DNA from 4 places in the Halobacillus sp. Marseille-Q1614 genome. Region 3 is predicted to be linked to each of the others. Evidence: riboswitches for the same ligand, from Rfam matches in the RefSeq annotation. Region 3 holds a riboswitch; each other region holds the start of a gene.
What was found. A riboswitch is a leader RNA that binds a small molecule or an ion and turns the genes downstream of it on or off. The one in region 3 is predicted to bind S-adenosylmethionine.

Region 1 (3,796 bases), 120 kb from region 3:
AAAAGTAGCTGATCTGGCAGAGATAGACTTTTGTATCGTAGACAACCATATACCGGCTGATTTTGAAGAGGACATGAAGCGTTTTGATGTAAATGTACATATGGTTAAAGTTTAAAACGGCTTTAAACACAAAAAAGAGGATCCAAAAAGGATCCTCTTATGTATTAAACCTCTCTGATAACCGATCTGCCTTCGGTTTGCTTCTGGTCGATCCATTGCCACTCTTCATGGAGCTCTATTTTCCCATCATTCGTTATTACCGGCGTGGACTTACATTTCCCTCCTCTTATTTCATTGGAGATGTTAATGTGGTTGTATCGGAACTCTAATGTATCATCTGCATTCACAATTCCAACCAGCTTTCCTTTTACGATGTCTCCGCCCTCGTAATCTGCGTAAAGAATGCGCCCCTCCTGGTAATAGTGAAAATAAGTTTTTGAAGAGACTTCCCCATTCTCCGTATTTTCCACAGAAATGAACGTTCGATTATTATAATCAATCATCCTAAATCATCCTCCTGGCACAAAGTTATCTCCATTTCTTAGCTAGCGATTCAATATGCTCTGGTGTTGTTCGGCAGCACCCGCCAATGATGCGCGCGCCCGTTTCATACCAGGCTTCCGACTGAATATCGAATGGGTCACAAGCTTCTTCCCCATGCCATGTTTTCGTTTCAGGATTATAAGTTTCTCCTGAATTCGGATAAACAATAATTGGCTTCACTGTGTTTCTACGCAGTTCTTTCACAGCTTCTATAGCAGAAGGGACTGGGGCACAATTTACACCAATGGCTACGATCTGGTTATGATCATTAAATGTTTCTGCACATCTCTTTAGATTCGTACCATCACTTATGGCATCTCCATTTCTTAAGGAAAAAGACAGCCAGGCAGATGTACCCGGAAATTCTTCCAGTAAGGAAGCAAGTACTTGCGCTTCCTGAAAAGACGGGATGGTTTCTATAGCTAAAAGATCCGCCCCTGCTTCAATCAAGGCTTCCATACTTGGACGGTGAAAATCTGCTAAACATTTATCAGACACGCCGTAGTTCCCTGCGTATTCAGACCCATCTGCAAGATAGGCTCCATATGGTCCTACAGAGGCAGCAACCAAAGGTTTAGAACGGTCTGTTTTTTCTTCCTCATTCCAAACCTCATCTCTGGCCTGTCTTGCTAGATGAACCGTCTTTTTAATTAAGTCTATTGCTTCCTCTTTTTTAATACCGCGCTTAGCAAACCCAGCAATTGTCGCCTGGTAGCTTGACGTAATAGCTACATCTGCTCCTTTGCGGAAATAATCCGCATGTACCTGGACAATGGCTTCTGGCTTTTCCAGCAAGACTCGTGCTGACCAAAGCGGATCATCCAAATCACATCCGTGCTTTTCTAATTCCGTCGCTAACGCCCCATCAAGAATGACAAGGGAATACTTTTGCAAAATTGAATCAATGGGATTGTGCTTTTGACTGGTTTGGTTCGACATATCTGGTTCCTCTTTTCTTTACGTGCTTTCCTATACAGAACAAAGGCTAAAAGCGCCATGGTAGACACGAAACGCATAAGCAAAACGGCCGGAGGAAGGCGGCCTTCCCTTTTAGCAGGGCGGATTGCTTATGACGCGAGTGTCTGGGTGCTGGATCTGGATGTCGCTCTTTTAAACATATATATCCACTTGCTATACATTAAAAAACGCACTCCAAACGAGTGCGTGTCCGACAAATAAAAGAAGCTCCTATCTATCAGGTAAGATCACCCGCTGGAATTAGCACAGTGTTTAAATAGACCTGTTGCTGAGGTTTCTAAGGGCCAGTCCCTCCACCTCTCTGGATAAGAATTATTTACATTTTTCACAACTCTACCAATTGATTTAAAAATAGTCAAGATAGTAAAAATGTATACCATTTCAATATGAGAACCCCAGAAATCTATTCATCCTCCTAGTCTATTTGTTTCATTTTCCAGCTTCACTAGAGCGGTTACATTTTGTGGAAGCGTTCGCGAAGTGCTGAGGCCACCGGGATTCTCACGCTCTCTCATACTATAGAGACAGAATTGACGCTTTCGGGCTTTTTGTTATAGTTTAGGAGATTATACAGGAATACTGACCAGACCACATGTTGAGAAAAGGAACTATCAGCTTTTTCGAACAGCTGTTTTTCCATTGGCTCTCTCGTGAAAGGGGCTCCTTAAAATGAAAAGCATTCAAAGCCGCTTATTAATCATGCTGCTAATGTTCATCATTCTCCCCTATTTTTTATCTGTTTTTTTAATCTACAGCTACACGAAAAATAGTGTGGAGCAGCATGAACTTGAGAACAGCCGCGAACAAATTCAGGAAAGCTCAGAAGAACTCGAACAATATTTCAATGAGATGATTGATCTTCCTTATATTCTGTATCGCGACCCCGAGCTTTTTCGGATCTTCAATAACGAAATAGATGATTCAGCCTATTTAGAAAAAAGCTTAGAAAATTACTTTCTCATGCGAAAAGAAATCCGGCAGGTCCGGCTATATCTCGATAAGGGTAAAGAATCGTTAGCTGTTTATAATGGAATGGTCAGCGCACGGAAATCAAAGCCTGACTTTTTAGAGCAAAATACGATAAACGAACTTTATGATACAAACGTTAAATACCCCCTGGAACCGCCTCATCCGATTGAAAATTATAATGAGGCCGCGATTGTCCCCCAATCGGACAACTCTACGGTGATGACCTTTCACCATAAAATAGTAGACGTGCTGTCTAATGAATTTCTCGGCATCCTTACGACAGACATCGATTTAGATGTCTATGCTCAAATATGCCAAAACCTCCTGCAGGAAGACGAAGAAACCGTGATGCTTGTTAATGAAAATGCCAATGTAATTTACGCAAACGACCAAGAGCTTATCGGCAAGCCAGTAACATCTGACATAAAACAGAAGATGAACACCTCAGGAGGAAAAAGTGAAGATATAATTCTATCCAAAACCTTAACAGGACCGCTTCAAAACTGGAAATTAGTGAAAATCACACCAAGTGAAGTCTTATTCCAGGAGGTCAGAAAAACCGCCTACACAAGCATTTTGGTGGGGATAGGAGTCGGGCTGTTAGGGGTACTGATGATTAGTATGATTACTTACAAAATTACTCACCCAATCAAGCAGCTCACCCAAAAAGTTCGTTCGATCGAAGGCGGAGATACACATGCTCCATTTGATGACAGCCGAACGGATGAAATCGGTTATTTAGAAAAGCATATGAAGGAAATGATGGATCGCATCAACCGTCATATTGACCGCGAATATAAGCTGGAAATCGAGAATAAGGAAAATCAATTCCGAGCCTTAAAGTCTCAGGTCAATCCACATTTTTTATTTAACTCCTTGCAGTCGATTGGTGCTGTAGCCTTAAGGTCAAAAGCTCCTCATGTCTATCAGCTTGTAACATCATTATCCAAAATGATGCGTTACTCAATGAAAGCTAACAAGTGGGTGCTCGTCCATGACGAAGTGAATTATATAGAAGCTTACCTTATGCTGCAAAAAGAACGGTTCAGAAACAATGTGAATTATTCTATAAAAATCAGTGATACGATTCTTCAGATGACCATACCCAGTATGATACTTCAGCCGCTTGTTGAAAACTTCTTTAAACACAGTTATGAAGAAGGATTTCATGAAGCTCATTTAACGATACACGGGGAAATCCAGGGCAAAGTACTGCAGCTTGCAGTAGAAAATGACGGGCCGAGTTTAACAGATGAAGAGCTTCACGAGTTAAGAAGCAACATATACACAGCCCCTTACGAAGGAA
Region 2 (3,796 bases), 1.8 Mb from region 3:
ACCAAATACTGGATCTGTATATGTTTCAGTAGATTTCAGTTCGCCTTCAAGGGCAGCATGAACCATCGATCTTGTGTGAGATAGGTTCATTCTCTTTCCTTGGCCAAAAGCTCCACCTGTCCAGCCTGTATTCACTAAATATACTTCACTATTGAATTGGTCAATTTTTTCTCCCAGCATTTCCGCATAAACGGAAGGTGCTAATGGAAGGAAAGGCGAACCAAAACAAGTCGAGAAGGTAGCCTGCGGTGAAGTAACCCCGCGTTCGGTTCCAGCCAGCTTACTCGTATAGCCGCTTAGGAAGTGGTACATCGCTTGTTCTTTAGATAACCTGCTGATCGGAGGCAGCACCCCGGTAGCATCTGCTGTTAGAAAAATAATGGTTCTCGGGTGGCCTGCTACGCTGGGTACCACTGTGTTCTTAATATGATTCAGTGGATAAGCGGCCCTTGTATTTTCGGTTAATGTCGTATTTTCATAATCGGGCTTATGAGAATAAGGGTCAAGAAGGACATTTTCCAGTACGGCGCCAAAACGAATGGCGTTATAGATCTGAGGTTCTTTTTCCTCAGAAAGGTTGATACATTTCGCGTAACATCCGCCTTCAATGTTCGAAACGCCATAGTTGGACCATGCGTGTTCATCATCACCGATCAACCTTCTGTTAGGATCGGCAGAAAGAGTCGTTTTTCCTGTTCCTGATAAACCGAAGAATAATCCTACATCCCCTTCACTTCCGACATTGGCCGAACAGTGCATAGGAAGGACGTTCTTCTGCGGCAGGAGAAAGTTCATAACTGAGAAGATAGATTTTTTAATTTCTCCAGCATATTCGGTTCCCCCGATGAGGACGATCCGATGTTTAAAGGAAATCAAAATAAACGCTTCTGAATTCGTTCCATCCGTTTCGGGATTTGCTTTAAAGGTTGGAGCTGAAATAACAGAGAATTCCGCTTCATGTTCGTTGAGATCTTCGCTGTCCGGGCGGATAAACATTTGATGAGCAAACAGGTTATGCCAGGCGAACTCATTGATGACTTGGATAGGAAGTCTGTATCGTTCATCAGCACCGGCAAACCCTTTAAAGACGAACACTTCGTCTTTTCCTTTTAAATAGTCCAAAACCTTGTGGTATAAATTAACGAACACATCTTCATCAATCGGGCGATTGGTTTTCCCCCAATTCACATAATGAGAAGAATCGTCATCTTTTACGATAAACTTATCGTTAGGGGAACGACCCGTATAAGCACCCGTCGTAGCCTGAATTGCACCACTATTTGTCAGCGTTCCTTCTTTGCGAGATAGTATTTTTTCAACTAATAGAGGAACGGATAAATGGTGATGGACATTTGGTTGGGTTAGTAATTGGTTAAGCTCAGACATTTGATTAATCGTACTCATATGTGTCTACCCGCCTTTACTGTAAATATTTTAAATGGAGCCAATGGTCAACTTTGAAATAAAGTATAACACATTAGAATTAATAATCCATACTAATTTAAAAAATGCTTATTTTTTATTTTATTCATTACTGGGATATAATGTTATTGAGGGGATGTGAAATGATGAGCAAAGTGAAAATATTATTTGATGAAGATTGTTATCTGTGCCAGCAGACGAAAAGTATCCTTCAGCCGCTCGATTGGTTTCGGAAAATGGAGTGGCAGCCTCTTCAACAGTTTGCGGAAGAATATAAGATTTCTGCAAGCAGTGTAAGAACCCTTAAGAAAGAAATTCACGTCATCACCCATAAAAATGAAGTGAAGCGGGGATTTGCGGCATTACAGTACTTATTACTGCGAATGCCGACGCTGTTTACTCTCGGCCTCCTCATTAATATTCCTGGTGTTTCACTTATCGGCCATCCTCTCTATAAAGGGATCGCAAGAAACCGCTACAATATCTTCAAGAAACAGTGTATTAATGGGTCGTGCTCCATTTCATAAACCTGGAATATTAATTGACATGTATGCTCTATTTCGATACTATTAGTCCGAACGGATACTCTCTTATCCAGAGCTGGTGGAGGGACAGGCCCTATGAAACCCGGCAACCCGTCATTCACTTGGCATGGTGCTAACCTGAAGCAAAGTCATACGTGGCTTTGGACGATAAGAGCGAAAGGAAACAGCACCTTTCCTCGAGTGTAGGAAGGGTTTTTTCTTTTTAAAAGCACATATCGATACCCACAAAATTCTGTTTGTTAAGAATTTTTACGTTTATAAACTTCTAAAAGATACGGGTAAAGAGTTCCGTCGAATCTTTGTACTTAACAGAAGGAGGAGTTTACAGAATGCCTGCCAACCGCCGGTTATTCACATCAGAATCTGTCACAGAGGGTCACCCGGACAAAATCTGTGATCAGATTTCAGATTCAATATTAGATGAAATATTAAAAAACGATCCCAATGCACGGGTAGCTTGTGAAACTACCGTCACTACAGGGCTTGTTCTAGTATCAGGAGAAATCAGCACAAGTACTTATGTGGACATTCCAGCCATCGTCCGCCAGACGATTAAAGACATCGGCTACACGAGAGCCAAATATGGTTTCGATGCAGATACCTGTGCTGTATTAACGGCTATTGATGAGCAATCCCCTGATATTGCAGGAGGAGTTGACGTCTCATTAGAATCCAGGGAAGGCAAGATGAGCGATAAAGAACTCGAAGCCATCGGAGCCGGAGACCAAGGGTTAATGTTCGGTTTTGCCAATAATGAAACTGAAGAATTAATGCCTCTTCCAATTTCCCTCGCTCACAAGCTGGCCAAGCGCCTCTCAGATGTTCGCAATGATGGAACTCTGGATTACCTGCGTCCGGATGGAAAAACTCAGGTAACTATAGAATATGACGAAAATGACAAGCCCATTCGTGTAGATACAATTGTAATATCTACTCAGCACGCTGAAGAGGTCACACTGGAACAAATCCAGAAAGATCTTCATGAGCAAGTGATTGTTCCGGTTGTACCGTCTCAACTCATTGATGATAAGACGAAATACTTTATTAATCCAACAGGCCGTTTCGTAATTGGAGGTCCTCAAGGGGATGCAGGCTTAACCGGACGTAAGATCATTGTAGACACTTATGGAGGCTATGCCCGTCACGGCGGAGGCGCATTCAGCGGTAAGGACGCGACGAAAGTTGACCGTTCAGCTGCTTATGCGGCTCGTTATGTTGCTAAGAATATCGTAGCTGCCGGATTAGCTGATTCATGTGAAGTTCAGCTTGCCTATGCTATTGGAGTGGCACAGCCTGTTTCCATTTCTATTAATACAAATGGAACAGGTCAAGTAGAAGAAGAGAAGCTGGTAGAAGTTGTACGTGAACTGTTCGATCTTCGTCCAGCCGGCATTATTAAAATGCTTGATCTTCGCCGTCCGATCTACCGCCAAACTGCTGCTTACGGCCATTTCGGACGTACAGATGTAGAGTTCCCTTGGGAAAGAACAGATAAAGCGGAGCAGTTAAAAGATCGCTTAGGCCTTAACTAGAGTCCGCGAAAAGAAGAAAAGCCGTTACCCGAATAAAGGGTAACGGCTTTTTATTTAGCTCTGAAGTTTTTTATAAGCTTGTCCTTTTTCTACATAAGATTTCCTGATTCGGTCCAGCTCTTTGTAATCTTCTGCTGTTAACTCTCTTACAACTTTGGCGGGCCGGCCTAACGCAAGGGTGCGCGGAGGGATCTTTTTACCAGGAGGTACAAGGCTTCCCGCTCCGATAAACGCCTGTTCTCCAATTTCAGCTCCGTCTAGTATTAAAGAACCCATTCCAATAAGCGCATTCTTTTT
Region 3 (3,796 bases):
ACATGGGCCCCGGCCTGCAGCCATTCATACAAAGCTTCACTCTGTTCAAGCATACGATGCTGAACATATACTTTTTCTGAAGTATCCCTGGAAAATGCGATATCCATTTTAGTCAGCACGCCTTCCTTCAGCCATCTCTGCCATTCAGTCTGATATAGAAAATCAGTAACAAAGTGCTGTTCCCCGAAAAATAGCCAGGAACCTCCTGAAGCTTCCGTCTCCTCCCTTTCTTCCAGGAAAGCACGGTAAGGAGCAACCCCTGTTCCTGCCCCTATCATAATAATTGGAGTGTCAGGGTTTTGAGGCAGCTTGAAGTTTTGGTTGCGCTGAACAAATACCGGCAGGGTGGAACCTGGCTCAGATCGTTCTGAACACTGCACAGAGCAGACGCCGGAGCGTTCTCGGCCATGGGCATCATACCTTAAGGCACCGATTGTAAGATGCACTTCATCAGGATTAGCTTTCTGGCTGCTTGCAATCGAATACAGACGGACAGGAATTTTGCGTAACACTTGTATAAAGTCCTGTGGCTTCACTTCCCATGGACCATAATCCTGAACTAAATCGAACAAGTCTCGGCCATAGATGTATTCTTTAAGGATTTCAGCGTTCTCGGGTGCTGTCAGTTTTTTAAGTGGATCACTGCCTGTTAAGTCAGCTGCTTTTTCTAATAATGGCTTAGTAAGACTTGTAATCTCAAAAGTAGACAACAATGCGGCACGGATCGCCCGCAGGTCTCCCTGCTTATTAATCGATACACTTTCTTCAGGATTCCATCCCATAAGTTCAATCAGCTTGTTGACTAATTCAGGGTCATTTTCAGGGAAAATTCCCAGGCTGTCGCCAGGCTCATATTCAAGATTAGACCCCTCAAGATCAATTTCTAAATGACGCGTTTCTTTGTTCGACCCACGTCCATTCAGGTTAATATTTTCTAACACTTCCGCCTGGAAAGGATGGCTTCGTGAGTAAGAAGGCTGGCTATCCATATTGACAACTGAAGCGGGAGCAGCCCCATGTGACTGCTGCTCTTCCTGGCCTTGAGCAATTTCATTTAAGACCCCATTAAACCATTCATTAGCCGGCTCTTCAAAATCCAAATCACAATCTACGCGGGAGAAAATCCGCTCCCCGCCTAGCTCTTCTAACCGCTTATCAAAATCTTTACCTGTCTGGCAGAAAAATTCGTAAGAGCTGTCTCCAAGTGAGAGTACCGAATACCGAACCCCTTCTAATTTCGGTGCCCGTTTGCTGTGAAGAAAATCATAGAAAGAGAGCGCATTATCCGGCGGATCCCCATCACCATGGGTACTTGTAAGAACAAGCAAATCCTCTACTTTCTTTAAAGATTTAGGCTTAAAATCATCTAAAGAAGCGACGTTCACCTGATAATCCTGCTGCTTTAATTTCTGTGAGAACTCATCAGCCAGCGACTGACAGTTTCCTGTATGAGAACCATATAAAATTGTAATTTCCCTCGTTTTACTTGGGCTGCTTCCGGCATTACTGACCTGTGTTTCTGCACCATTTGCTAAAGGTGCAGCTAAGTAACCGCTCAGCCACAGCCTTTGGGCTTCTGTAAGAGTAGGCAGCAGCTGATTGAGCTGTTCGGCCTGCACTTGATCAAACGGACTGTTCTTTTCTTTAAGTTGCAAAAATACCACCTCGCCAAATTTTATAAAATCGTAAGACCCCTGATGGAAAAGGATACAACCCTAGGTTAGAATCACTCCCTATACACTATGTAAGTCAGTGTAATCATAGTTGTTTAGTCGGGTATTTACATAAAATAATAAATAGCCCCTCTTCCAAATAAGAAGAGAGGCTAATCAATATCATTATGATTCCTTCTTCTTATTTTTCAGGTCATCCCTGCTGGAATTGGCACAGTATCTGAAAAAGAAATCCAGACCCGTTGCCGAGGCTTCAAAGGGCCAGTCCCTCCACCTCTCTCAATAAGAAAGCCGCTATGAAATTTTAAGGCAATTAATGGTACATATCTTATGCTTTATTGAGCCAATTGTCAATACATTTTGAAAAAAATCCTACAATTCCGATCAGTATTAAATTGTCCTTACAGCTATTTAGTACCGGGTACCGATACATAAAAAAACGTACCAGGTACCGAATGATAAATCATCGGATCCTGGTACCTGATTAGTTATAGAGTTTCCCTTTTACTTTATAAACTTCTACAGATTGGGCCGGGCTTTCTATGGCCAAGTTTCCTTTTTTCCCTTTAATTACAGGTTTGTCTTCAAGAAGTGGTTCGAACATAACGGTATTCGGTGTTCTTTGATTATAAATATCAAGCAGTTCGACGCTTTGCTTCTCATCTCCCTGATTGACGATAACCACCACTTTCTGCTGGCCTGCCGCTCTTTCATAAATGAGAAGATCCTCTGTGCTGTGAACAATCTTTAGTTCTCCCTCAGTCAGAGCCTTATTTTCTTTTCTCACTTCAATTAATTTCTGATAGTGTGCTTTCACATCAAGATCCTGCTCATCTTGATCCCAGGGCATCATTTCACGATAGTAGCGATCTTTCCACTCATCCACAAGGTTATGATCACCGCTTTGAGATAATCCGACTTCATCTCCGTAATAAATGATTGGAGCGCCCGGCAGGGTAAATTGCAGGGAAGCCGCATTTTTCAATGTATTCGTATTTCCCTCAGCTTCGTAAATAAACCTTGGGACGTCATGACTGTCTAAGAAGGTTGCCGGAATAAATTCGTCATGATAGGTGCTGAAAATCCGGTCTAACGAAGCTCCAAAATCGTTCATGCTTCCTCCGTTGATCATCGCTTCGTAAATAGCCGTCTGCGTTTCAAAATCAATGGCCCCATCTAATTTCCCAGTATATGACGTAATTTTTTCTAAGCTGTCCCATACCTCTCCAAAAATGAATGCGTCCGGATCATTCTGCTTCACCGCATGACGGAAATCGACCCAGAAGCTGTAGCTTGGACCTTTGGCATAATCTAAACGGAAACCATCAACACCGATTTCATCCATCCAAAATGGCACCACAGTCTCAAGCATATATTCTCTCGTTTCCGGATTGTCGTTGTTTAATTCCGGAAGTTCTTTTACATCATAAAAAGTTTCGTATTGATCCGGCCACTTTAAGAAAGTAAACCAGTCATAATATTGACTGCTTTCTCCTTTTTCAACAGCATCCTGGAAAAAATCATGCTTGTTTGAAACGTGGTTCGGCACAAGGTCATAAACGACTTTCATATTTCTCTCATGAGCCCTATCAACTAACTCTTTCATCAATTCATTGCTGCCAAAACGCGGATCGACATTCATGAAATCTGTTGCATGATAGCCGTGGGAATAAGGACCCTCATAAATTGGAGAAACCCAAAGAGTATTTACACCAAGGCTTTCAATATAATCAAGCTTCTCGATCACGCCTTGCAGATCGCCGCCCATCCAGCCTTTCAGCCTCTCATCCTCTGGAAGAGAAGGATCTGTTGATGTGTTGTTGCTTTCTTCTCCATCACGGAAACGATCGACAAACACTTGGTAGATAATCGATTCTTTCGCCCATTCTGGTGATTGATAGTCTTCCACATAATAGGCAAACTCTGTTGCTTCATCGGAACTTAACGAATTGTTGTCGGCAAACTGAGAACCTTCGCTTCCAGAATTCCATACGTCAATTTTATACTTCACACGTGTATTATTTTTCTGCTTAGGAATCGTTCCTTCTAAAGTCGAAGTGTATAACCCTTCTTTGTTTGAAGTCGTTTCAACTACCTTAAGTCCGGTAACTTTTCCATTTTCT
Region 4 (3,796 bases), 140 kb from region 3:
ATGGCCGTATTTATTCAGGACAGCAAGCTGCGGACAACGGCCTGATTGATCAGATCGGGTTTGAAGAAGATGCGTTGAATTCCTTAAAAGAAGAAATCGGCGGTAACCCAGAAATTTTCGAATACACCAACACTGACAGCTTCCTTGGGATTCCGCTTAGTGTGGAAAGTTTTTTACCAAACAATGAAATTAAATGGATAAATGAGATGATCGATAACCGCCAAGGACCACGCATGATGTATATGTACTCAGAGTAAAGGAGGAGATTAAATGGATACCGTAGAGCCGAACCGCAGCCACTTAAACGAGACCGTTACGGAAAACTTAACAGAATTTCACCGCGTCATCTACGCTGGATTCGCTCCTCGCTTCTTTGCTTACATTATTGATTTAATAGTGATTTGGAGTCTGAATTCTATCATCACAAGACCGCTGTTAAGATTAACTAACCTCTCAGATGCAAAACTATGGATAGAATTGTTTAGTGCATCGAATATCGTTCAATCCCTTGTGTTCTTTCTGTATTTTGCATTAATGACCTGGTTCTTCCGGGCCACACTCGGAAAAATGATTCTCGGCTTGTCCGTAGAATCGCTTCAAGGAGATTCATTATCAAAAGGACAAGTGATTTTTAGAGAAGTCATCGGAAGATATATCAGCATGGCGGTCATTGGACTGCCTTACCTTGTCGTCATTTTCACGAAGAAACACCAAGGTATTCACGATATGTTTGCCGATACAGCAGTAATTAAAGAAAAAATGAAAAAGTTAAACCGTGATTTAAAAACTTCATTAAGCTAGACGGATGCAGCTCCTCTTCTTTTAAGAGGAGCTTTTTTTAGCGCGCGCGGCGATTTTAGAATTTCCGGGTGCTTTCACCGGTTTTTCAATTTCTTTTCAACGTTCATAACTGCTTCTACAACGCTCTCCCTCCTCAGCCGTACCACAACCACAGAACAAAGGCTTAAAGCGCCTGGTAGACACGAAACGCATAAGCAAAACGGCCGGAGGAAGGTGGCCTTCCCTTTTAGCAGGGCGGATTGCTTATGACCCGAGTGTCTGGGGGATGGAGCTGGATGTCGCTCTTCTAAACATATCCACAGCTTGGAATTTTTTAATTTCCTAGACAACATAAAAAAGCACCTTTTCCATTTAGAAAAGGTGCTTGCCAAATCGTCAGCTGATTCCACAAGCGAATGAGCTGTGCTTTTGTGAATATTTCTGATGATATTCTTCAGCTTCATAGAAAGTTTCAACCGGAGTAACTTCCGTAACAATCGGTCGCTTAAAAACGCCTTTATTCGTCCACTGTTGAATTTTTTCTTCGGCTATAGCTTTCTCCGCTTCATTCTGATAAAAGATAGCGGAACGATATTGGTGGCCAACATCTCCACCCTGGCGATCTTTTGTTGTAGGATCGTGTGATTCGAAAAATATATTAACCAGGCCTCCGTAAGTGATCACTTGTGGATCATACTCAATTCGGATGGATTCTGCATGCCCGGTAGTTCCTGTTTTTACTTGCTCATAAGTTGGGTGGGGTACATGCCCGCCTGTATATCCAACTCTTGTTTTCGTAATTCCTTCAAAGCGTTCGAAAAATGCTTCAACTCCCCAAAAACATCCTGCTGCAAAAATAGCTGTTGCCATCATCATCTTCCCTTTCTCTAAACGCAACTTCTACCTAAGAGAGCTTGACGGTTTATACAATCAAAAACCCCTTTTCTTATCCGAGATAAAGAAAAGGGGTCGTCATTTCCGTACGATCCTCTCATCTTCTAGAATGGATCAACCATTCTACAGGAATTGGCACCGTTCTCGTCAATCTAATGATTGATTCGATGGTTGCCGGGCATCAAAGGGCCAGTCCCTCCGCCTCTCTGGATAAGAAGTTTCCGTTATTTTTTTAGTTATTCTATATAATACAATTTTTTTTAGTCGAAGTAAAGGCGAAAGCACTATTTTTTAAAAATCAGCTGCTTCCAGACGTATACACCTCTTCAAATGGCTGGACAATGACAAAACCTTCTCCGTTAAATTCCATTTGAATAGATTCACCACTTCCCCGCCCTACAAAAGTTTTCAAGCTGATGTCTGTGCGAAATTCCGGCTTTAAGTGACCGGACCAGGCTACCGTAGCATTAGGGTCTGTAATCACAGGAGATCCGGGCTTAACGAGCAAAGTTAAAGGTTCATAATGTGAAGTGACCGCCACCCTTCCTCTGCCTTCTAAGGTAACATTGAACAGTCCACCTGCCATCATTCCTGCTACTTTTTTCATTAATTTGATATCCCATTGAATACCTGGTTCAAATGCTAATAAGTCGTTGCCGTTTACCGTTATCGCTTCATTATCAAGGTTAAAGATCGTAATCTTTTTTCCCTGATCGGCTAAGTAAAGTCTTCCCTGGCCTGTGGCTTTCATAAGTGAACTGCCTTCACCTGATAAAGCTTTTTTAAACATGCGGCCGACTCCATGTTCTAAGATCCCTTCTCTTTCGAACTTAATGTTTCCATTGTAAGAGATCATGGAACCTGATTTGGCCCATACTTGATCAGAGAGATTTACTTCTAATATACGCGGTGTTTCTAATTCAAAGAACTCATTTTCACTTTCATCCTGCTTTGTCTGCCGAATAAATTCATCAATTGAATAATTGCTCATAATTAACAACTCCCTTCTCCGTCATATATGTATATACGAGACAAGGCGTGCAGTTGTTTCAAATAATGGTTTTATTATCCGAGAAAAACGGCTCCATATAGAAGCGACCCGGCGATTACAAAGGCCGGATGTACCTTTACCTTTTCAAGCAGTACAAAGCTTAATACAATCAGTAGTATAGTATGCAGGGTGCCTGTCGATACATATGATGTCTGAAAAAATTGGTAGGCCATGACACCTAACAGGACGGCGATTGCAGGCCGGATCAGGGAAGTCATCAACTTCACCCGAGGTGATCCCTTATACTTATTGAGCAGGCTTAGTAATGCGATCATTAAAATTAACGAAGGAGCTACGGTAGCAAATACTCCGACAGAAGCTCCGAGAATGCCGGCTTGCTGATAGCCTATATACCCAGCCATTTTAGTCGCAATCGGGCCTGGCAATGCGTTGGCCATAGCAAGCATTTCACTGAATTCATTCACCGTCAGCCACTTAAATCGGCCGACTACCTCATTTTCAACCAGCGGAATGGAAGCCGGCCCGCCGCCGTAACCTACGATGCCGGGTATGAAAAATGCGATAAAGATATGCCAATATATCATAGAGTTGACTCCTTGCTTTGTTCCTTAGTGACGTCATTTTTTGTTTTCTTCATAGGTTTTAAAAGGGCGAACAACAATAAGGCTGCAATTATGATGCCGGGATGTATGCCTATTCCTTCAATTAAAATCAGTGACCCTGATCCTAATAGAATGGTCAGCAGGTAACCAAGACTGCCCTGTGATTTTTTCAAAAAGTCATAGGTTAACACTGCAAGCATTACTCCTACGACTGGGACGACAGCCTGGGTCATGCCATTTACCCAGGCGAGATCGCGAAAATTATTTAAAAAGGTCAGCAAGATGATTATAAGGACGATCGTTGGCAGAATAGTGGCTAAAACAGCGTTAATCATGCCCAGCAGCCCTGAAACCCGATACCCGATATAGCCGGCCATTTTAGTCGCAATCGGCCCAGGAAGCGAATTGCCGAGAGCTAATATGTCAGCAAATTCGTCATCCGACATCCACTTATATTTTTTTACTACTTCATTATGAACGAGAGGTATGGAGGAAGGCCCCCCTCCAT

Region 1: linked by a shared signal. The riboswitch ahead of mmuM (homocysteine S-methyltransferase) and the one ahead of HUS26_RS12455 (assimilatory sulfite reductase (NADPH) flavoprotein subunit) in region 3 are both predicted to bind S-adenosylmethionine.
Region 2: linked by a shared signal. The riboswitch ahead of metK (methionine adenosyltransferase) and the one ahead of HUS26_RS12455 (assimilatory sulfite reductase (NADPH) flavoprotein subunit) in region 3 are both predicted to bind S-adenosylmethionine.
Region 4: linked by a shared signal. The riboswitch ahead of msrA (peptide-methionine (S)-S-oxide reductase MsrA) and the one ahead of HUS26_RS12455 (assimilatory sulfite reductase (NADPH) flavoprotein subunit) in region 3 are both predicted to bind S-adenosylmethionine.

The regions. Positions count from the first base shown of each region.
Region 1 is NZ_CADDWH010000001.1:2,597,051-2,600,846, forward strand. It holds gene HUS26_RS13005 (DeoR/GlpR family DNA-binding transcription regulator) at 1-115, shown strand, start outside; gene HUS26_RS13010 (n-acetylglutamate synthase) at 165-503, opposite strand; gene mmuM (homocysteine S-methyltransferase) at 529-1,482, opposite strand; SAM riboswitch class I at 1,729-1,833, opposite strand; gene HUS26_RS13020 (sensor histidine kinase) at 2,191-3,796, shown strand, end outside.
Region 2 is NZ_CADDWH010000001.1:653,210-657,005, forward strand. It holds gene pckA (phosphoenolpyruvate carboxykinase (ATP)) at 1-1,404, opposite strand, end outside; gene HUS26_RS03210 (thiol-disulfide oxidoreductase DCC family protein) at 1,569-1,949, shown strand; SAM riboswitch class I at 2,010-2,121, shown strand; gene metK (methionine adenosyltransferase) at 2,297-3,499, shown strand; gene HUS26_RS03220 (gamma carbonic anhydrase family protein) at 3,554-3,796, opposite strand, start outside.
Region 3 is NZ_CADDWH010000001.1:2,472,907-2,476,702, forward strand. It holds gene HUS26_RS12455 (assimilatory sulfite reductase (NADPH) flavoprotein subunit) at 1-1,655, opposite strand, end outside; SAM riboswitch class I at 1,852-1,962, opposite strand; gene HUS26_RS12460 (glycoside hydrolase family 13 protein) at 2,158-3,796, opposite strand, start outside.
Region 4 is NZ_CADDWH010000001.1:2,331,673-2,335,468, forward strand. It holds gene sppA (signal peptide peptidase SppA) at 1-257, shown strand, start outside; gene HUS26_RS11820 (RDD family protein) at 271-801, shown strand; gene msrA (peptide-methionine (S)-S-oxide reductase MsrA) at 1,177-1,650, opposite strand; SAM riboswitch class I at 1,769-1,891, opposite strand; gene HUS26_RS11830 (AIM24 family protein) at 1,973-2,665, opposite strand; gene HUS26_RS11835 (chromate transporter) at 2,740-3,270, opposite strand; gene HUS26_RS11840 (chromate transporter) at 3,267-3,796, opposite strand, start outside.